4 regions of the Neobacillus canaveralius genome follow, and region 2 is predicted to be linked to each of the others. Evidence: a T-box and tRNA genes for the amino acid it is inferred to sense, from the RefSeq annotation. Region 2 holds a T-box; the other regions hold tRNA genes.
What was found. A T-box is a leader RNA that pairs with one kind of tRNA and senses whether it is charged. The one in region 2 lies ahead of argS (arginine--tRNA ligase), so its partner is inferred to be a tRNA-Arg.
Positions count from the first base shown of each region.

Region 1 (5,500 bases), on a different contig from region 2:
AGTTGCTCAATATAGTTAGGGGCAGAATGATAGGGAACTCCGCACATCGGAATTCGGTCCTCACTGCCACCTTCGCGGCTTGTTAAGGTAATCTCTAATTCTTGCGATGCGCGAATCGCATCATCAAAGAACATTTCATAAAAATCGCCTAAGCGAAAAAATAAAAAGGCATCTTGATAATCTGCCTTAACGGTTAAGTATTGCTGTATCATCGGCGTATAACCAGCCATAATGACCCCCACATATTAATTATTTCGAGTATCTTCGACAAACTATTATATCATATATCAGGTAAACTTAGATTAGGTAGAAATTTCTTTTAACGATAATGTTCGTGGTTACTAGTGACTTGCATATAATTTATAGTACTAAATCGAAAAGGGTGATCCTCATGGGATGGTTTGGAGGCAGTTATAAGGAATTTGATTTTGAAATGTTTTCAATCAGCCATTTTGTGATTATAGCCCTACTTTTTCTTGGTTCTGTTTTAATTTATATCAATCGAGATACTCTTAGGGGAAAAAACTGGAGAAAGGCAGAGGTAGCGGCAGGGTTATCTCTACTATTAATAGAAGTAACGTACCATATTTGGATGACGGTCAACGGCACGTGGGATGTCAGTCATGCCATTCCATTAGAATTGTGCAGTATCAGCCTGGATTTATCCGTGCTGTTATTGTTAACGAGGAAAAAAATCATTTATGATATATTGTTATTTACAGCCTTATTGGGAGCTTCTCAAGCAATTTTTACACCATTATTAAATTTTGACTTTCCTCATTTTCGCTTTTTTCATTTTTTCTATACCCATTTAATGGACATTTGGGTTGTCTTTTATTTCACTTGGGTTGTAGGTTATCGACCAACCATTTGGTCGGTTGTAAAATTGTTCGTCTTTTTGAATGTTTTAATGCCTATTATTATGCTCATCAATAAAGCAGTGGAAGGTAACTATATGTTTTTGAGCCATAAACCAAAAAGTCCCAGTCTATTGGATCTTTTAGGTCCGTATCCTTGGTACATCTTATCTATGGAGTTTCTATTAATTTCCCTTAGTCTCATCGTTTGGTTAATTTTCCGAAAAAAAAGACTTGGTTAGTTTTGGGTATTTACTTATTGACCTTTTCAGATTAACTATTTATAATAAGTAACGTTCCCAATAAAAGTGTCCCGATAGCTCAGCAGGATAGAGCAACAGTTTCCTAAACTGTAGGTCGGAGGTTCGAATCCTCTTCGGGACGTCAAAAAGCCTTGATTTTTAAAGGCTTTTTAATTTTGCTCTTATTTAATATTTTAATCAATCTCAGTTTTCCATAAAAGATTCATTAATTATACGCCTATTGATTTCTTCGGATAATAATATTATGAAATCACTGCTTACATTGGAGTTTATTGCTTCGTTGTATATCTCTAGTAATTGTTTCATACTCAGTTTATGCATAAATTTTTTCACTCCACTTACCTTTAATACATTTTATTATAAAAAGAACGCTTTAAATGGGAATTTCCCTGCATCTGACACACAGCCAACCTATAAACGTTCAGCTGAGACTTTCTTACTTTTCACATGTTTACCCATCTTTGTTTAGATGTAGATTCTGTAAGCCCGCCTGTTTAACCAATTCCGGCCAACTTAATTTTAATCTTCGGCAAATGGTGGTACTATAAATTTTATTTTTCTTCTTAGAAAGATCGTAATCCCTTTGTCTAGTAGACCCAATTCGTACTAATTCATTTTTCAAATCTATAAGGATTTCTTCATTTGACTTCATCTTGTCACCTGCAATGATTCTAATCGACCTCTTCATTTATCTATTAAAAACACAAAAGAACTACTTAATACCTAAAACCTCTTCTGCCTTACGTAAAGCAACTTCAACAACCTGGTCCATATTATAATATTTGTATTCCCCTAGGCGTCCTCCGAAAATAACGTTACTTTCTTGTTCAGTCAGTGTTTTGTACTTTTTATACTGCGCACTGTTTTTGTCATCATTAATTGGGTAATACGGCTCATCGCCTAGTTTCCACTCCACGCTGTATTCACGTGTGACGATTGTTTTGGGCTGCGTGCCGAAATTAAAATGTTTATGTTCTATGATTCGTGTATAGGGTGTCTCGCGATCCGTATAATTGACCACAGCATTGCCTTGGAAGTTATTTGTATCCATAACCTCAGATTCAAACTGTAAACTTCTGTATTCCAATACACCAAACTGATAGTTGAAATATGCATCAACGGGACCAGTGTACACGACCCTATCTGCAAGACTATCCCAATAACTTTTGTCTTTTAAATAGTCACTATCCAGCTTCACTTCAATGCCTTCTATCATTCGTTCAACCATTGTGGTATAACCGTCTATTGGGATTCCCTGATAAGGATCGTTAAAATAATTATTGTCATACGTAAATCGAACCGGTAATCTGCGGATAATAAACGCCGGTATCTCTGTACATGGACGTCCCCATTGCTTTTCTGTATAACCGCGAATGAGTTTCTCATAGATATCGCTGCCCACGAGGTTAATAGCCTGATCTTCAAGATTTTGCGGGTTTTCAACATATCTTTCCCTACGCTGCTGCTCAATTTTCTCCTTTGCTTCATCTGGAGTGGTAACGCCCCATATTTTGTTAAACGTATTCATATTAAAAGGTAAATTATAGATTTCACCATGATAGTTGGCAATTGGACTATTGGTATATCGATTGAATTCAGCGAACTGGTTTACGAATTCCCATACCTCTTTATTGGTGGTGTGAAAAATATGTGCCCCATATTTATGTACTTGTATATCTTCGTTTGTTTCTGTATAAATATTTCCGGCAATGTGGCTCCGTTTATCAATAATCAGGCAGGTTTTTCCGGCTTTTTTTGCCATATGTGCAAAAACCGCACCATAAAGACCTGCCCCAACGATTAGAAAATCATATTTTCTGCTATTCATTGTGATCCAACTCCTAAAAATTTTTCTGTGGAACGGTTTCTTCCTGCTCCCACATAACTTAACCATCATAATTACAGAAAACAGCTTCAGGGCGATGCTGAAACTGTTTTCTATAATTCCTATTAGTTAAAGCCTACCACTTTTTGTGATATTTTATATGCACCTACGGAAATACTGCGTCCTGCTCGACCGGGTAGATTCATTAAATGACCCATCATGCCATATCTAATTTCATGATACAATTCATGATCTCTATCCTTAATATATTTCCATAACTCTTTTTTCTTTATCAAATTTTCCTTCGTGCCTGAACGAATTAGCAAGATTGCGGAAACCACCGTAACAATTTCAAGATGATGAAGCATATATTCACGAAGCTTTGGATGATAAATATCGTTCACATCAACTTGCTCAATCATGAGCTTGTTCACTTTAATCTGTTGGTCTATTCTTTTAATCATGACCCTTTCGTTAACCGATTGGTCTTCTCTGCCTATAAAATATCGATAAAAGTCCACGTTGAGATAGAAAATCTTTTTTACGTGCGCTAATGGTTGATATACATATAGATTGTCTACATAAAAGGTATGCTTGGGAAGTTCAAGTCCACATTCTCTCAAAATCTGTGTTCTATAAATCACAGAGTGCATTAATAGATACTGTCCTTTACGGAAACGCTTGATATCATCCCAAGTGAAAATTTCTCCTTCTAGAAGAACATTTTCATATTTCATCACTTTTTTATACTTTGCGCCTTCTTTTTCATAGACAAAATTACTTATGAACATATCCACTGACTGTTCTTCCGCAACAAATTTCTCTAAAGCATTTAAAATTTTGAGATACGCTCGTGTATCTACCCAATCATCACTATCTACAACTTTAAAATAAGTTCCTGTGGCATTTCGGATCCCTGCATTGACCGCTTCACCATGTCCGCCATTTTCCTGATGAATCGCTTTTATGATGGTTGGATACTTTCTAGCATACTCATTGGCAATTTCTGCTGTTTGATCAACCGAGCCATCATTTACGATCAGTATCTCAACACATTCTCCACCAGGTAAAAGGGACTCAATGCTATATCTCATATATTCCTGTGAATTATAACAAGGAACGACAATCGATAATAATTTCATAGTCTTCCCACCTTCCTGATTCCTGAAGTTTAGCTCTTGTTGTAAAAATATTTATAAGTTCTAGAAAAACACCAAGAACTAAAATGGTGCTATTTATGTTATAACTCTACTATAACTCCTTAGTTGCTTCTTCATTTGTCAGCCGTTACTTAACTAACAAATGAAGCAAGTAAGGAACTATTTTTGAGTCTCCTGTTTGAAAATGATTTTAAATATTGGGAAGAATACCCAGAAGGAAATCGCACTATTGATGACCATCGTAATCACATCCGCCGTTGTCTCACCGACTGAGCCCATTCCCCATGTATTCATGAATAAATTATAAATTGGGGCCTTGTAGAATCCTTGAGCCGCAGCTGCACCAATTGTGATCCCAATATACGCAACTAAGTACCAAAAAGCCGCATTCCAAATGTTGCTGTTTGATTTAAATGTGATGCTTCTTTGGGCGAAAAAGTTAATGATCTGAGCGATCGCAATGGTAATTTGAACAGCAAGGAAATAGGCAAGCCCACCTCCGCCTCCGGACGCAAGAGTACCCACAGCATAATCAAATACATAATAGTCACTGCCATCAAAATTTTGTCCAAATTGTAAAACTTGAAAACTCGTACTAACTAACGGGGTTTGAGCGAATATGCTCTTAAATACTGGCATTAATACAAGTTGTAATGTCGTGATCCCATTACTTAGCAAAAAGAACACTAAGAATTGAGCTGTATTAGGATGCTTATCCTTATATCTATTCCAGATACCTGCCATTCCAGCCCCTGTTTTATTTGTTTCTACCTTACCGTTACTCATCCTAGTTTACATCTCCTTTGCTGCCTGTACCATGGTTGTTTTTGACTTTTCTCCCTCCATCTTTTTCCTTCTTTCCTTTAGTACGTGTCGCAAACCTTTCAAAAACTGACCATTTACCATCATCAAGATGCCATCCAACATCGGCATATTGATTACACCGCCTGTCATTCTTGAAACACCACGGAACGGCATATGATAGATGGACATCATTATAAGGTTGGCAGTACTTCTCTTTCCGATTTTTCTAAGGAACCAATGAGAGAAATGGATTAGTTTAAATGCAAATCTAGCAGCTCCACCCTTTGCATACTGACACTGGGCAATCGTATCATTGTAGCCCAGCGGTTTTGTTCGATCCCATTTTGATTCTGGCACCTTGCTTCCAAGCAAGTTTTCAAATTCTTCTAAACTGACATTGTTTGCTTTCCCAGAGTAATAAGATGGCAGTTTCGCTTTAACGTATGGAAGTGGTGCTTCTGTACCTTCCATAGCAATCACATCTACCAATCTGATATCTGTACTTGAAGAACCAATCAAGATTTCATAATCAGCAGATTCAATTTCCCAACTATTTGTTTTCACATTAAAGTAACGGAATGTTTTATTATC
Region 1 covers NZ_JBDFLL010000001.1:4,204,714-4,210,213, forward strand. Annotated here, with positions in the region: gene mutS (DNA mismatch repair protein MutS) at 1-230, opposite strand, end outside; gene ABC255_RS20760 (YwaF family protein) at 392-1,099, shown strand; tRNA gene ABC255_RS20765 (tRNA-Arg) at 1,168-1,241, shown strand; gene sda (sporulation histidine kinase inhibitor Sda) at 1,304-1,441, opposite strand; gene ABC255_RS20775 (hypothetical protein) at 1,572-1,808, opposite strand; gene glf (UDP-galactopyranose mutase) at 1,833-2,948, opposite strand; gene ABC255_RS20785 (glycosyltransferase family 2 protein) at 3,071-4,087, opposite strand; gene ABC255_RS20790 (hypothetical protein) at 4,265-4,891, opposite strand; gene ABC255_RS20795 (beta-glucosidase) at 4,898-5,500, opposite strand, start outside.
Region 1: it encodes a tRNA-Arg, which carries the amino acid that the T-box ahead of argS (arginine--tRNA ligase) is inferred to sense. The anticodon was not compared.

Region 2 (5,500 bases):
TTAAAAAATATGGCTTTGATCAAGAAAACCACAAAAATTATATACAAAAAATACTCAAGCGCTTTTCTAATGCCTATATTGTTGATGAAGTAACGAGGGTGGCCCGTTCACCAATCCGTAAACTGGGAGCAAACGACCGTCTCGTAAGCCCTGCAAATCAATATTTGAACATTGTTGGAAAGGAACCAACTTATCTATTAAAGGGAATTGCTGCTGCTTTGTTATACGATTTCCAAGGGGATGAGGAAGCGGTTAAGGTCCAACAAACTATTACTGAAAAAGGAATAGAGTCAGCTATTCAGGACTTTACTCAACTTAAGCCAGAATCTCCATTGTTCAAAGGAATCGTTGAGCAATACCAAAAATTGATAGACCAAAAATAAAAATATCTATGGATACCGAATTTATAGGTATCCATTTTTTTTTATGAGGTTCGGTCCCAAACTAAGAGGAGTTTTATGATTTTTTGCTATAATCTTTCTAATCGTTTTCCAGGCCTCTATATACTACACCAATCAAAGTAAATATTAGTCGTACATTCTGAGCTGGAAAAAGTGGCTACAAAAAAACAATTTAGAAAATTCTTGACACTTTTCCATCTGGAGTGGTATTATTTTCCCCTGTGACAAAAAGGAGGGGAAATAGTTGATAAAAGTAGAAGGCATAACGAAATCCTTTAAAGTGGCAAAGCGCTCCACTGGCTTGCTGCAAGCCACCAAGTCCCTTTTTTACCGGGAGCATACGATTGTAGAGGCTCTAAAAGACATCACCTTCACGATTGAACCTGGTGAAATTGTCGGTTACATTGGTCCGAATGGTGCTGGTAAATCAACAACGATTAAAATCATGAGCGGCATTTTAGTTCCTGATGGGGGAAAGTGCAGTATCATGGGCTTTACACCTTGGAAACAACGGGTCGAGTATGTTAAAAATATTGGGGTTGTCTTCGGCCAGCGCTCCCAGCTTTGGTGGGATGTTCCGGTAATCGATTCATTTGAACTATTGAAGGATATTTACAACGTCCCACAACAAGAATATAAAACTACGTTAGACTTGCTCATCGAAACACTAGAATTAAAAGACATCATAAACTCTCCGGTCAGGCAACTTAGTTTAGGACAGCGGATGCGCTGTGAAATTGCTGCTTCCCTTATACATAATCCTCAGATTCTATTTTTAGATGAACCGACCATTGGACTTGATGCCGTATCGAAAATAGCGGTCCGCCAGTTTATCAAAACTATAAATCAAGAAAAGGGCGTAACGGTAGTTTTAACGACCCATGATATGAATGATATAGAAGCATTAGCCAACCGTGTGATCTTAATTGGTAAAGGCAGTTTGCTTTATGATGGGAAATTAGAGGAATTGAGAAAACGTTTTGGAACGCATAAAACGATTACTGCAGACTATCGTAAAAATACCAATTCTATAGATATACCTGGGACATCCATCATCCACTGGTCTCCGGAACATGCTGTCCTAAGCATTGATACAGAACAAATCCTAACCTCGGATGTTATTACACAACTATCCACAAAGGTGGACCTATTAGATGTGACGATCGAATCACAGCCAATCGAAGATATTATCGTCCAGCTTTATAAGGAGTTCCAAATATGAAAGTATACGCTTCGGTCCTAAAACTAAGGCTGTTAATTGGTATGCAGTATCGGTCTGCTGCACTGGCCGGGGTAGCGACCCAATTCTTCTGGGGATTTATTTCGATTATGGTTTTTGAAGCGTTTTATCAATTCACCACTGAAACACCGCCGATATCCTTAAAAGAGCTAATCACTTATATATGGCTGCAGCAGGCGTTCCTTGCGTTTATCATGCTTTGGTTTCGTGATAACGAATTATTTGATCTTATAACAAGCGGCAATATTGCCTATGAACTTTGCCGGCCAACCGAATTATATGGATTTTGGTACGCAAAACTTCTCGCACAGCGGTTATCGAGTGCGCTATTACGCTGCTATCCCATCTTACTGGTGGCGTTCTTTTTACCAAAGCCCTACAACATGACACTGCCTCCAAATACGATAACCTTCATATTATTCGTTATTACTCTTTTATTAGGCTTATTACTCTTAGTAGCCATTTCGATGTTCTTATATATTTCTGTTTTTATAACTTTATCTCCAATGGGCTCACTTTTATTATTCGGAGTTACCGGAGAATTCTTTGCTGGATTGATTATTCCCATCCCGCTAATGCCTTTGTGGCTGCAAAAAATTGCTTATGTCCTGCCATTTCGTTGGACCGCTGATTTTCCATTCCGTGTTTATTCAGGACATATCGTACAAAGTGACGCCATAATAGGTGTTTTTATTCAACTTGGATATCTTCTTGGGCTCCTATGGTTAGGGAAGTTAGCGCTTAACAGCGTATTAAAAAGAGTAGTGGTACAGGGAGGATAGATGGAGATGAGTCTATATTTTAAGTATCTGCTTATTTTATTTAAATCACAAATGCAATACCGTACATCATTTTGGCTTTTATCGATTGGGCAGTTTTTCATCCCTTTCTCTGTTTTTGCGGGACTATACTTTTTGTTTGAACGTTTTGGGCAAATAAAGGGCTGGGAGTTTTTTGAAGTGGCACTATGTTTTGCTGTAATTCATTTGGCATTTTCATTAAGCGAGTGTTTTGCACGCGGATTTGATACTTTTTCGAGTTTAATCATTAAGGGGGATTTTGACCGAGTTCTTGTACGACCACGAAGTACCTTCCTTCAAGTCCTTGGGTCAAAATTTGAATTTACACGGATTGGCAGGCTGCTTCAAAGTAGTATCGTTCTCATTTGGGCTTTGACTAATCTACCCATAGAATGGAGCTTAGTAAAGGCAGTGACCCTTTTTTTTATGATTACTAGCGGGGTATTAATATTCACAGGTATCTATATACTTGCTGCAACAATGTGTTTTTGGACCGTGCAGGGGCTGGAAGTGGCGAATATCTTTACAGATGGAGGCAGAGAGATGGCTCAATACCCATTAAATATTTATCAAAAATGGGTAGCCCGAATATTCACCTATGTCATCCCTTTTGGCACCGTAAATTACCTTCCGCTAATGTTTATTCTTGGAAAAACAAATGGGGATGAGATACTTTATATGCTGACTCCACTGGCAGGCAGCCTTTTTATTCTTCCTTGTTTTCTCGTCTGGCAGATTGGAGTCAGGCACTATCGATCCACAGGGTCTTAAGTAAGCAGTGGGAGTACACTGCTTACCTTTTTTTAGCCATATTTTCCTGTGCCATTTTGACAAGCTCACGAACCATGCTTCCGCCTAATCTGCCGCCGACCTTACCGGCTTGCTGTGAAGTGAGCTGGCCATTGTAACCTTTCTTTAAAGGAACACCAACCTCCTCGGCGGCTTCAAATTTGGCGTCTTCAGGATATTGTGCCTGGACGACCTTTGCTTTTAATGCGTCCAGTCCATTTCTTGACTCAGGGACGAGAATTTTATTTCTATTTCTTCTGGCCATGTTATCCCTCCTTTGTGGGTAGGATGCCCAATTTGAAAAATAATCAGCTTCCACTAGATAAATCCTTTTTTATCCAGTATAATAACAACAATCAAGTCGGAAAAAATCAGTGAAAAAGAGAGTAGTTCTCTGGGAAGTCAAAGCGAGTCAGGGATGGTGTGAGCCTGATACGAAACAGAGGATGAAACGCACTTTTGAGATGTTTGCCTGAAAAGTAGTAGGGCAAACCGGAGTAGTCCTCCGTTAACAAGCCAAGCTGGTTCTTTTAGAACAAGTAGAGTGGTACCGCGAGTTAACTCTCGTCTCTTCAACATAGAGACGGGAGTTTTTTGTTTTAAAGAAATGGTTGTGTTACAGAATACTGTTGATTTTAGAACCTGTTGATTGGAGCGGAAGGCGCTCGACTCCTGCGGGATGAACGAGCTGAGTGAGACCCCGCAGGTCGGGACGACCGAGGAGGCTCACGGGCGAGCCCGCGGAAAGCGTAGCGCCTGGAGCGCAAATCAACAGCCCAATTTAACACAGCCAAAGAGATAAATTGGAGGTCAAAAAAATGAAGTATAAACAGGAGTTTGCAAAGATATTATTTGAAGTACTAGACCAGGAAATCCACGTGAAAGACCTGGAAGTGATAATTGAAAAACCTAAAAATCAACAGCATGGTGATTTAGCCTTTCCTTGTTTTACACTAGCAAAACTAAAGAGAAAATCGCCAACTATTATCGCTCAAGAGTTAAGTGGAAAAATCAAATCACCCACGATCGAAAAGGTAGAAGTGGTGGGAGCATATATCAATATCTTCTTAAATAAAAAAATAGTCTCCGAAGATACGGTTGCTGATATTATCCATCAGCAGGAGAAGTATGGAGCTTTAGATATTGGCAATAACCGTCCTGTAACTATTGACCTTTCATCCCCGAATATCGCAAAGCCCTTCTCGATGGGCCATTTGCGTTCAACCGTCATTGGTAACTCTTTAGCATTCATTGTCGAAAAATGCGGATATAAACCAATCAGAATCAACCATATTGGGGACTGGGGCACTCAGTTCGGTAAGCTCATTACCGCGTATAAACTTTGGGGAGAAGCTGAAAAGGTCAAACAGAACCCTATTAAGGAATTACTAACGCTATATGTTAAGTTCCATGATGAAGCAGAACGTGATCCATCACTTGTGGAACAGGGTAGAAACTGGTTTAAAAAACTTGAAGACGGTGATGAGGAAGCTGCAACGCTATGGCAGTGGTTTCGTGATGAGTCCTTAAAAGAGTTTTCAAGAATCTACGAATTGATGAATGTCCAATTTGATTCCTATGCAGGAGAAGCTTTTTATAATGATAAAATGGACACTGTTGTCAAGCTTCTAGAGGAAAAACAATTGCTAGTAGAATCTGACCAGGCTCAAGTCGTTGAACTATTAGACGAAGAATTGCCTCCGTGCTTAATTAAAAAATCTGATGGAGCTACCCTTTACGCAACGCGTGATTTGGCAGCCGCCCTTTACCGGAAAGGAATCTATGACTTTGATTTATCTCTGTATGTGGTTGGTAATGAACAGAGTCTTCATTTTAAACAGTTAATTGCTGTGTTAGAAAAGATGGGATACGGATGGGCTAGTAAGATGGTCCATATTCCGTTTGGGATGATGCTTAAAGATGGAAAGAAGATGTCAACGAGAAAAGGGAAGGTCGTCTTATTAGAGGAAGTCCTAAATGAATCAATCGCAATGGCAAGACATAATATTGAAGAAAAAAATCCTAACCTCACAAACAAGAACACAGTAGCAAGACAGGTGGGGGTAGGGGCAGTTATGTTCCATGACTTAAAGAATTTTAGAATGAATGATATCGAATTTTCACTAGAAGAAATGCTTCGTTTTGAAGGAGAAACAGGGCCTTATGTCCAATATACTTATGCAAGGGCGTGTTCCATTTTACGTAAAGCAAACTGGAAACCAGAAGATACTGTACAAACAACATCTCCATCCTGGGAAAAAGAATGGAAG
Region 2 covers NZ_JBDFLL010000002.1:167,429-172,928, reverse strand. Annotated here, with positions in the region: gene ABC255_RS29105 (mannitol-1-phosphate 5-dehydrogenase) at 1-383, shown strand, start outside; gene ABC255_RS29100 (ABC transporter ATP-binding protein) at 646-1,623, shown strand; gene ABC255_RS29095 (ABC transporter permease) at 1,620-2,423, shown strand; gene ABC255_RS29090 (ABC transporter permease) at 2,430-3,212, shown strand; gene ABC255_RS29085 (alpha/beta-type small acid-soluble spore protein) at 3,235-3,495, opposite strand; T-box leader at 3,596-3,805, shown strand; gene argS (arginine--tRNA ligase) at 4,049-5,500, shown strand, end outside.

Region 3 (5,500 bases), on a different contig from region 2:
GTAGCTAATCCTACTAATTGCTCTTCAAATCCTGGAATGAATGAGCCAGAACCTAATTCAAGTGAATGATTTTCGGCTTTTCCGCCTTCGAACGCTTCACCATCTACGAATCCTTCAAAGTCAAGAACAACAGTATCGCCAAGTTCAGCAGTACCTTCTTCTTTTACTACAAGCTCAGCTTGACGGTTTTGAAGAGTTTCTAATTCTTTTGCTACATCTTCATCAGTTACAGTTGTTTCGAACTCTTCTACTTCTAAACCTTTGTACTCGCCTAATGTTACTTCAGGCTTCACTTGTACAGTTGCTTTGAAGATAAGTTCTTTACCTTTTTCCATTTGCTCGATATCGATATCAGGGCGATCGATTGGATCGATTCCTGCTTCGTCAATCGCATTTCCGTATGCTTCTGGAAGAAGAATATCTAATGCATCTTGATAAAGAGATTCTACACCAAAACGCTTTTCGAACATTGGACGTGGCATTTTCCCTTTACGGAAGCCAGGTACATTTACTGTCTTAACAACTTTATTAAAAGCTGCAGTTAAGCCTTCATTTACTTTTTCTGCACTTACTTCAACAGTAAGGACACCGGTGTTTCCTTCTAGCTTTTCCCATTTTACTGACATACTATTTCCCTCCAACAATCTATTATCATTTCATTCGTAACGAATTTGTCAGGATAATGAATTACCCTCTTTTTTTATGTAAAAGATAGTTTTTACACAATGCAACCCTTACATTATAACACAGGATTTTTTTCTTTCAACAGAGTTACCTATATATTGGGATAAGAAATTTCTTCTAATTCTCTAATTTTTGCTAGTGCCTGCTCTATCTTTTCAGTAGAAATCTCGTATTCATCTGAAATATCATCGACATCCGGTTCTCCGCCTAGATAATCAAGAACTAATAAGTGAAAAGCCGCAGCCCAGGCTGAAACAGCTTCAGGCTTGAGCTCAAAAGGATAACTTATAAAGAAAATCCTTTCTACCATCCCTTTCATATTTTCAAATAAAACAGGGTCACTATTTTCTAATTTTGCTTCTAGTATATTTTCTATTACCTTCATTCTTGGCTGTGTTTGAATGTCTGGAAGTTCTGTGGGGACAACGCTTAAGTCTTCACTAAACTTTTTCACCACTATTTTCTTATCATATTCCTGCTCTTTTAATAGGGTCAGGAGCATAGTTTTTAAGAAAGGGTGGCCAGGATCTGAATTGAGATATTCTTTTATTTCATCCATATAAGGACGAATATTTTTCTCCGCCAAACTAGAAATCGCAAGCATTTGCTCATTTAAATTTTTTAGTGAAGATAGTTTAAGCTCTTTCAGATGGGTCTCTTCTTTTACTTCTTCCATCGGTTCCTGCTGACTATTGTCAGCCATCCGTTTACTAAATTGCAGGATCGTGAGGAAGTGATCATGCCTGTCCGGCGGGATCTCTTTTTCGTCAAACAGTGCTTCAATCGTTGAAACGATTTCCTGATATTCATGCAGCTGTATTAAGATGGTCAGATACAGGTCGACCATATGAAAATACTCACCGATGCCCTTTAATAGCATTTCATTCGCTAAGTCTTTCGCTTTTATATAGGCTCCTGCTTCAAAGTAAGCGAGCACGAGTCCTATTAATATGTCACTATTTTCCGGGTCATGAACCATTGCTTCTTCAAGCAGGGTTATGGCTTCTTTGTATCTCTTGTTTTGAAGGCTCTCTAGGCCCTTATCCGTCAATCTCTTTTCGAGTCCGGGAAGGAATATTATATTATCTTTCCGTTTCGCACGCTCCCGTTTTTTCATACTTTGTACCGTCCTCTGCATCTATATGGAAAATAGTGTAGCATGAAATGTGTGAAAAACAAAAAAACTCACCTTCTAAATGGCGATATACCTTGGTATTGTTACCGTAATTTTGCCGTTTCCAATTTATCGGCTCAATCCACACCGGATTGTTACCGTAATTTTGCCGTTTCCAATTTATCGGCTCAATCCACACCGGATTGTTACCGTAATTTTGCCGTTTCCGATTTATCGGCACAATCCACTCTGAGACGTCAAAAAAATCCTTTCTAATTAGAAAAAACAAAAAAACTCACCTTCTAGAAGGTGAGTAATATTTATTGGTATGTAGTTAAATGGCGTCCCAGGAGAGATTCGAACTCCCGACCGTACGCTTAGAAGGCGTATGCTCTATCCGGCTGAGCTACTGGGACGTAATAAGTTTTTCAAAGACAAGATTTATTATATATTGCATATATGTTAAAGTCAACACTATTTCAAAAATTTTTTCAAAAAATAAAAATGGGGGGAAGAAGTACTCTTCCCTCATTTTTTCGGCAAGGCAAATTCAAAGGTTAAATCCTTTAGTTCCCGTCCACTAATGTCATAAACAGACACTTTAATTGTTTCATCAAATAAATCTAGAATCACATAGGTTTTTTCGGAGCGTTCCCTTGGCATACGTATGCTGCCAGGGTTCAAGAACAACGTATCCCCAATCACTTCTGCTCCCAATACATGGGAATGTCCGAAACAGACAATATCTGCCCCAACCTCTGCTGCCTTGTATTTTAATTTCATTAATGACGACTTCACTGAATACCTGTGACCATGAGTTACAAAAAACTTACGTCCAGCAATCTCGGTTATAGTTTCTAATGGATAGCTGCCGAAATCGCAATTTCCCTTCACAGTCAAATAACCATTCATCACTTTATCGTCGAGGCTAATTTCAGAATCACCACAATGAATCATTAACTCTACATCGTTCAAATGCCGTGCTCTTAATACCTCAAGCTCGTTCGTTAAACCATGGCTATCACTAACAACAAGAACTTTGCACATGATTATTCCGCTCTTTCCACAATAGAATCTAACATACTTTCAAGCTTTTTCAAAGCATTCGCTCGATGACTTATTTTATTCTTTTCATCAGAAGATAGTTCTGCCATCGTGCGGTCTTTTTCCGGCACATAAAACACAGGGTCATAACCAAAACCATTTGTTCCCCTTTGCTCCTCGAGAATTCGACCTTCACATGTTCCAGCTACGGTGATGGTTTCTTTTCCTGGCACAGATACAGCCAGTGCACAATAAAACCGAGCGGTACGATCTTCTTCAGGAACGCCTTTCAATTCAAGCAATACTTTTTCAAGATTTTTCTGATCGTCTTTAGGCTCCTCACCAGCATAACGTGCTGAATAAATACCTGGTCTGCCTTCTAAAGCGTCAACTATTAAACCCGAATCATCGCCAATCACCATTTTATTTAATTGCTGTGAAACAGCTTCTGCTTTTAACGTGGCGTTTTCTTCAAAAGATGTCCCGGTCTCTTCTACATCCTCGATTTCAGGATAATCCAGCAGTGTCCTGACTGCTATCCCTCTCGGTGCAAAAATATGTTCAAATTCTCTTGCCTTACCTGGATTTTTGGTTGCAATTATAACTTCCTTCATAACTCCATATCCCCTTATTTCTTTCGTCTTGCTTCAATTTTCGAGGTGATCTCTTCCCCTAACGCAGATTTTTGATGTTCAAATAGCTCCATCAGCCCTTCCTGAGCTGCACCTAAAAGGTCCTGAAGCTGTTGGTAAGAGAAAGTAGATTCTTCGCCCGTTCCTTGTAATTCTACAAACTCACCATTTCCCGTCATTACGATATTCATATCGACTAGTGCTTTAGAATCTTCAGCGTAATTTAAATCTAGCACCGTTTCGTTATTTTTTAAAATTCCAACACTGGTTGCCGCTAAGTAATCAGTAATCGGGAACTTAAAACCCTTTTTTTCACCAAGTCGATTTAGGGCAATCGCCATTGCAGCAAATGCTCCAGTAATCGAAGCAGTCCTTGTTCCGCCATCAGCTTGAATAACATCACAATCAATCCATACTGTTCTTTCTCCTAGTGAAGATAAGTCAACAACGGCTCTTAATGCTCGTCCAATTAAACGCTGGATTTCCATCGTTCTTCCGGTGACCTTCCCTTTTGAAGATTCACGAATGTTTCTTGTTTCCGTTGCACGAGGCAGCATGGAATATTCGGCGGTAATCCAGCCTTTTCCTTCTCCACGCATAAAATGCGGGACTCTTTCCTCAATACTTGCGGTACAAATTACCTTTGTATTCCCTACGGAAATAAGGACTGATCCTTCCGGGTGCATTAAATAACCTGTTTCAATATGTATGGGCCTTAATTGCAGTCGTTCTCTTCCATCAACACGCAAAAATGTTTCCTCCTTGTGGCTGGGATTACCTCTCCCACCGTTTTTGATGCCATTTCTAAAATCAAATAAAGAAGAGGAAGCCAAAAGGCAACCTCCCTGATTGTCACTATATAGTATATCAAAAATATATTTTTAGAAACTACCTGTGTTGACTTTTTCTGGACGAGTGACTGGTTCCGATAATTTTTTCCCCTCATCGGTCTCTAACTCTGCCTTGCCATCTACCGTAACCGCAACACTTTCAATTCCCTTTTGTTCAGTCAAAGAAAGTACCAGTGCGTTTAATAAATGTTCAGAAACAATTTTTTCTTCAAAGCTACCATAGATGGATTTATTAAAGTTTAACGTAACCTTTCCATCTTCGATTTTCGGAGCTTCTAGAAGTTCTACGTCAGGCATAAACTCTGAAACCAAATTAGATTTTACATTTGGTCCTTTTACCAGCTCATTGACAACTGCGACGACATTATTCTTTTCGCTCGTGCTAACCCGTTTTGTAACAGGTACATAATAATAAGATCCTTCTTCACCGCCGATGTAATATACGGTCACTGGCTTTGTGTTTGTAATATCTGTAACTCCGGCAGTATCATGATTGATACCTGTAGCTCTGGATAGATTTTCACTGATCGGTGTTCCATTTACAGGCATTTCTGTTAAATCATGACCGTTCATCTGTAGTTTTACCTTTTTCACAGAATCAAATTGTGTGAGTGTCCAGGTTACCGCCTCAAGGATCTTTCTTTCATCTTCAGGCTGATAGTTCTTAAACTCTTTCGAGAAGTCAACCACTGCTAAGCCATCTTTAATGTTAACAGAAACTTGAGTTTCTTCTGGCAGCACAGCCCGGAAATCATTTGGCAGCATATCGGTAACTGGTCCGTTTGCAACTAAGTATTCTAAGGCTTGCTTCGCTACAGAAGTTGTTTTTGGCAGTGTTAGTGTTTGTGGCACCACTAATCCATCTTTGTTAATCAAGTATAACTCTGTTTGTACTGTTCCTTCGACCTCTTCACTCTTACCGGTGGTTTCCTTAGTCGGGTTTGTATCGGTTACTGTAACCTGCTTTGGTGGATCCACCTTTTTCTGCTCTTCACTACCGAACAAACCACACCCCGATAATAGAAGTGTTGAAGCAAAAACGGCTGTAACAAGGGGTTTTACTTTATTTTTAGACATGTTTTTTCCCTCCTAAGACAGTTTGTACTACTATGTATACGAGCCTTTGAAACTAATTAGACCGCCTTTAGAAAGAAAAATAGGACATTCTTTCATTT
Region 3 covers NZ_JBDFLL010000001.1:1,454,754-1,460,253, reverse strand. Annotated here, with positions in the region: gene tig (trigger factor) at 1-626, opposite strand, end outside; gene ABC255_RS07150 (tetratricopeptide repeat protein) at 776-1,801, opposite strand; tRNA gene ABC255_RS07145 (tRNA-Arg) at 2,138-2,214, opposite strand; gene ABC255_RS07140 (metallophosphoesterase family protein) at 2,327-2,845, opposite strand; gene ABC255_RS07135 (XTP/dITP diphosphatase) at 2,848-3,456, opposite strand; gene rph (ribonuclease PH) at 3,471-4,223, opposite strand; gene ABC255_RS07125 (GerMN domain-containing protein) at 4,356-5,402, opposite strand.
Region 3: it encodes a tRNA-Arg, which carries the amino acid that the T-box ahead of argS (arginine--tRNA ligase) is inferred to sense. The anticodon was not compared.

Region 4 (5,500 bases), on a different contig from region 2:
GCAAAAGGGGGTGAAGGGATGTCTTTCGCTTCAGAAACGAAAAAAGAATTAACGAATTTAGAAATAAAGCCTTGCTGCACGCAGGCGGAACTTTCTGCTCTCATACGAATGAATGGATCTATGTCTTTTTCCAACCGCAAGTTGATTGTTGATATTCAGACTGAAAATGCAGCCATTGCGAGAAGGATATATACGTTAATAAAAAAGAGCTATGATGTTCCAGTAGAGCTGCTTGTACGGAAAAAAATGAGATTAAAAAAGAACAATGTTTACATTGTCCGCCTGTCGCAGCGGGCGAAGGAAATACTAGAGGATATGAAAATCCTTGGTGAAGGATTTACCTTCATCCATGACATAGCTAGTGACCTTGTGAAAAAGAAATGTTGTAAACGTTCTTACTTACGTGGAGCGTTTCTAGCTGGGGGTTCTGTAAATAATCCGGAAACTTCATCGTATCATTTGGAAATTGCTTCACTATACAAGGAGCATAACGATTCCTTGTGTGAATTAATGAATAAATTTGGTCTAAATAGCAAGACACTTGAGCGCAAAAAAGGCTATATTACTTACTTAAAAGAAGCAGAAAAAATTACCGAGTATTTAAATATTATTGGTGCAGTCAATGCTCTTCTTCGCTTTGAAGACGTGCGGATTGTAAGAGATATGCGGAATTCGGTTAATCGTCTAGTTAATTGTGAAACTGCGAACTTAAATAAAACAATTGGTGCTTCTATCCGGCAGGTTGAAAATATACGCTATATTAACGAGACGGTTGGATTGCATATTTTACCTGAAAAGTTAAGAGAAATTGCTGAACTCAGGCTCCACTATACGGATGTAACCCTTAAAGAACTAGGGGAGATGGTCTCAGGAGGTACAATTAGTAAATCGGGGATTAATCATCGGTTAAGAAAAATAGATGAAATTGCAGAAAAACTGCGGATTGGTGATTTGGCTCCAAGAAAATAGAGGAAAAACATAAGGAGGATTTTGTAATGGTTGAGAAACAGGTGGAAGTTAAATTGAAAACGGGTCTTCAAGCACGACCAGCAGCATTATTTGTTCAGGAGGCGAACCGTTTTTCAGCGGATATTTTTTTAGAGAAAGATGGTAAAAAAGTAAATGCAAAAAGTATTATGGGTCTTATGAGCTTAGCTGTCGGCTCAGGTGTTTTAGTTAATATAGTCGCTCACGGCGATGATGAAGAAAAAGCAATTGATGCACTGTCTAATTTTGTTCAAAATGAACATTAAAATAAAAAGAGTTTGACCTAAAATCGGTCAAACTCTTTTTACATTATTTTTCTTTCTTTTCTTCGGCAAGACTTCTAGTGATGATATGGTCAACGAGACCGTATTCTTTTGCTCTTTCAGCTGTCATGAAGTTATCACGGTCAGTGTCCTTTTGGATTACTTCTAGTGGCTGGCCAGTGCGCTCTGCTAAGATTCCATTCAATTTTTCACGAAGGAATAGAATACGCTTAGCTGCAATTTCAATTTCAGTTGCTTGACCTTGTGCGCCGCCTAATGGCTGGTGAATCATTACTTCTGCATTTGGTAACGCATAACGCTTACCTTTTGTACCTGCAGCAAGTAAGAAAGCGCCCATTGAAGCTGCCATACCAATACAAATTGTTTGAACATCTGGCTTAATGAACTGCATTGTGTCATAAATGGCCATACCAGCAGTAATACTGCCGCCAGGGCTGTTAATATAGATGGATATATCCTTTTCAGGATTTTCTGCTTCTAGGAATAGTAATTGTGCTACAATGCTGTTAGCTACGTGATCGTCAATACCACTTCCAAGCATAATGATGCGGTCTTTTAGAAGACGAGAATAGATGTCGTATGCTCTTTCTCCGCGGTTTGTTTGTTCAATAACTGTAGGAATCAAATTCATTTTTCTTCCTCCTTTAAGTATGAAAAGATTTTATTATGTATAGTTAATGATACACTGATGGTCAATTAAGGTCAAACAATTCGCTTTATATTTGTTCGACAGCTTTCCCTATACAAGCATAACCACTGAGGGGTTTTTTAAACCTATTTTAACTTGCAAAGTTTCACTAATTGGCATATAATATGTAAGTCGCATATATGCGCTCGTGGTGCAACGGATAGCACGTAAGATTCCGGTTCTTAAAATGGGGGTTCGATTCCCTCCGAGCGCGTCAACCAAACCTTCTGTTACCAGTTAACAGGAGGTTTTTCTTTTTATGCCAGTTAATAACCATACACGAAATCTCCATCTTCATGTAAAATAGAGCAAGGGGGGAGATTTGTTTATGGACTTAAAAGCAGGTTTATGGCAACAACAAACATTGAAATTGGCAATGACACAGGAATTGACCCAAGCCATTGCGCTCTTACAATATTCAGCACAAGAGCTTTCCACTTTTTTAGAAAACAAAGCACTTGAAAATCCCCTATTACAGGTTGAAAATAACCATATTCAGCCTATTAACCCATTAATAGACCGCAATCGGCGGAAACATACGAAAAATACCGAAAATGATTGGATAGAGCAAATTGCAGCAAAGTCCACATCTAATGAAGACCAGCTGCTAAATCAGCTTAATCTTCGTAAATACTCTGGTATTCAATTGAAAATAATTAAGTACTTGATTGAGAATCTTGATGTAAACGGATACTTAACCTCTGAACCCGAGGAAATCGCACATTTATTAGGTGTCCAATTAGAACTGGTTGAAGAGAGTATTATTGTGATTCAAACTTTGGAGCCAGCTGGAATCGGGGCTAGGAATCTTCAAGAATGTTTATTAATACAGCTAGAACGGGAAAACTTAAAGGAAGATTTGGCGCTGACAATTCTTACTCACTACTTCATCCCATTTGCGGAGAAGAAATGGAAGCAGATTGCAAAGGAACTACAAATACCTTTACAGAAGATCCAAGAGATATTTGATATCATACAACAGCTGAACCCTCGACCGGGTGCACTTTTAGAGAAAGAAAATGCCTCCTACATTATCCCTGATGCTATCGTAGAACGCTTTGGGGATGGATTTTCCGTCAGGCTGTGTGATGATATTCTTCCGAAAATAAGTTTTAACGATCATTATTATCAAAAAATGACTACCACGATGGATTCTCAAGTAAGCCGCTTTTTGCAGGAAAAAGTGCAAGATTTTCAATGGATTATGAAAAGTATTGAGCAGAGGAAGGAAACTTTAACGAGGGTTGTCAGAAAAATCGTGGAAAAGCAAACTTCATTTTTTGAAAATGGCAAGGAATATTTAGTACCGATGACCATGAAGGAGGTAGCAGGCGAACTTGAAATCCATGAATCAACGGTGAGTCGTGCGGTGAAAGAAAAATTTGTGCAGACACCAATTGGTACTTTCCCGTTGAAGTCGTTCTTTACCAGTACCATTCAAACAGTTTCGAATGAAAGCACTTCCTCGAGTCAGGTGAAAAATGTGATTGCTTCATTGATCAATAGTGAAGATAAACAACATCCATTATCAGACCAGGAAATCGTTGAGAAACTCAAGACAAGTCAAGGAATCGTTGTCTCTAGAAGAACAGTTGCAAAGTATCGGGACCAGATGGGGATAGCTTCCTCCTCTAAAAGAAAAAGGTTTGATTGAAAGGATATAAATAATGGCACATACAATTATCACCTTATATACAAGAAAACGCTGTTCACTATGTGAAAAAGCAAAACAGGCCATCCTTGAACTTAAGGAAGACTGGAAGTTTACATTTGAAGAAATTGATATTGATGAAAGTGATGAATTAACGGAAACTTATGGAATCATGATTCCAGTTGTTCAAATCGATGGGGAAGAAGTGGGTTTTGGAATTATTAACAAAATCGACATAAGTAAACGTTTGCAAGAAAAATTGAAAAACTTTTGAGTTGAAATAGGTTTTCACTCCTGTTAGAATGTAAATTGTTAGCAGGGGTGATTTTTTTTCGATGAAGTGGGACATAATTTGTCTATGGTGGACATTTTATGACCAGTTACATATAATAAAGGAGCAAGACGTTATGCAATCACTCATCGATATTCAAAAAAGATTATTACCTGATCTCCTTCAAGTGCTACATAAACGATATTCTATCCTTAGACATATTGGATTTATGCAGCCAGTGGGAAGAAGGAGTCTTGCTTCCAACCTGGGGTACACGGAAAGAGTTCTTCGCAGTGAGGTTGATTTCCTAAAGGAACAAAATCTTGTTTCCATTAACAATATTGGAATGAGTTTAACTTCCGAAGGGAAGAATTTGTTAGAGGATTTAGAAGGGCTAATCCGAGAATTAATCGGTATTGACGTAATGGAGTTGGAGCTCAAACACCGACTTAAGATTCGGAAGGTTATTATCGTACCTGGAAACAGTGATGAATCCCTTATGGTGAAAGATGACTTAGGAAAGGCTTGTGCCTTTTGTATGAAAAAATATCTGACTGGGAAAAATATAATCGCTGTAACTGGCGGCTCAACCATGGCTGCTGTCGCAAATGTACTTACGCCCGAGATTGGCAAAAAGGAATTGCTGTTTGTACCAGCACGTGGCGGAATTGGTGAGGACGTTCAGAACCAGGCAAATACGATAAGCTCGATTATGTCGAAAAATACAAAATCGAAGCACCGTGTATTTTATGTACCTGATCAGGTTAGTAATGAAATTTATCAATCCCTGATTAAAGAACCTGAAATTCATGAAGTTTTGAATTTGATAAAATCCGCAAGCATGGTTCTTCATGGAATCGGAGATGCTATCACAATGGCTGAGCGAAGAAGTTCAAAACCTGAGATTATGGAGAAGCTAGAAACCAATGCGGCAGTCGGGGAAGCTTTCGGCTATTATTTTAATGAAAAAGGTGAAATTGTCCACAAGGTTTTAACGATTGGACTTCAACTAGAAGACCTTGCACAGATTCCCAATGTGATTGCTGTTGCAGGCGGCGCATCCAAGGTGAAGGCAATTAAGGCATATATGAAAAAAGCACCTGCCTCGACGATTTTAATTACCGATGAGGGTGCAGCAAGAAAGTTATTAAAAGGTTAATCCCTTTTTAAATAAAAAACCTTTTTTCAATACAAGGAGGAAATGAAAATGACAGTAAAAGTTGGTATTAATGGATTTGGTCGTATCGGCCGTAACGTATTCCGTGCGGCATTAAATAATGCAGATATGGAAATCGTAGCAATTAACGATTTAACAGATGCAAACATGCTTGCGCATCTTTTAAAATACGATACTGTTCATGGAACTCTTCAACAAGATGTTACTGTTGACGGTCAATACCTAGTTGTTGGCAATCAAAAGGTAAAAGTACTTGCAGAACGCGATCCAGCTCAATTAGGTTGGGGAGAACTTGGTGTTGAAGTAGTAGTTGAATCTACTGGACGTTTCACAAAGCGTGAAGATGCAGCGAAACACCTTGAAGCAGGCGCGAAGAAAGTTATCATTTCTGCTCCAGCAGATAACGAAGATATCACTATCGTAATGGGTGTTAACCAAGATA
Region 4 covers NZ_JBDFLL010000001.1:1,033,693-1,039,192, forward strand. Annotated here, with positions in the region: gene whiA (DNA-binding protein WhiA) at 19-969, shown strand; gene ABC255_RS04940 (HPr family phosphocarrier protein) at 996-1,253, shown strand; gene clpP (ATP-dependent Clp endopeptidase proteolytic subunit ClpP) at 1,297-1,902, opposite strand; tRNA gene ABC255_RS04950 (tRNA-Arg) at 2,102-2,173, shown strand; gene rpoN (RNA polymerase factor sigma-54) at 2,288-3,613, shown strand; gene ABC255_RS04960 (glutaredoxin family protein) at 3,627-3,884, shown strand; gene ABC255_RS04965 (sugar-binding transcriptional regulator) at 4,018-5,040, shown strand; gene gap (type I glyceraldehyde-3-phosphate dehydrogenase) at 5,089-5,500, shown strand, end outside.
Region 4: it encodes a tRNA-Arg, which carries the amino acid that the T-box ahead of argS (arginine--tRNA ligase) is inferred to sense. The anticodon was not compared.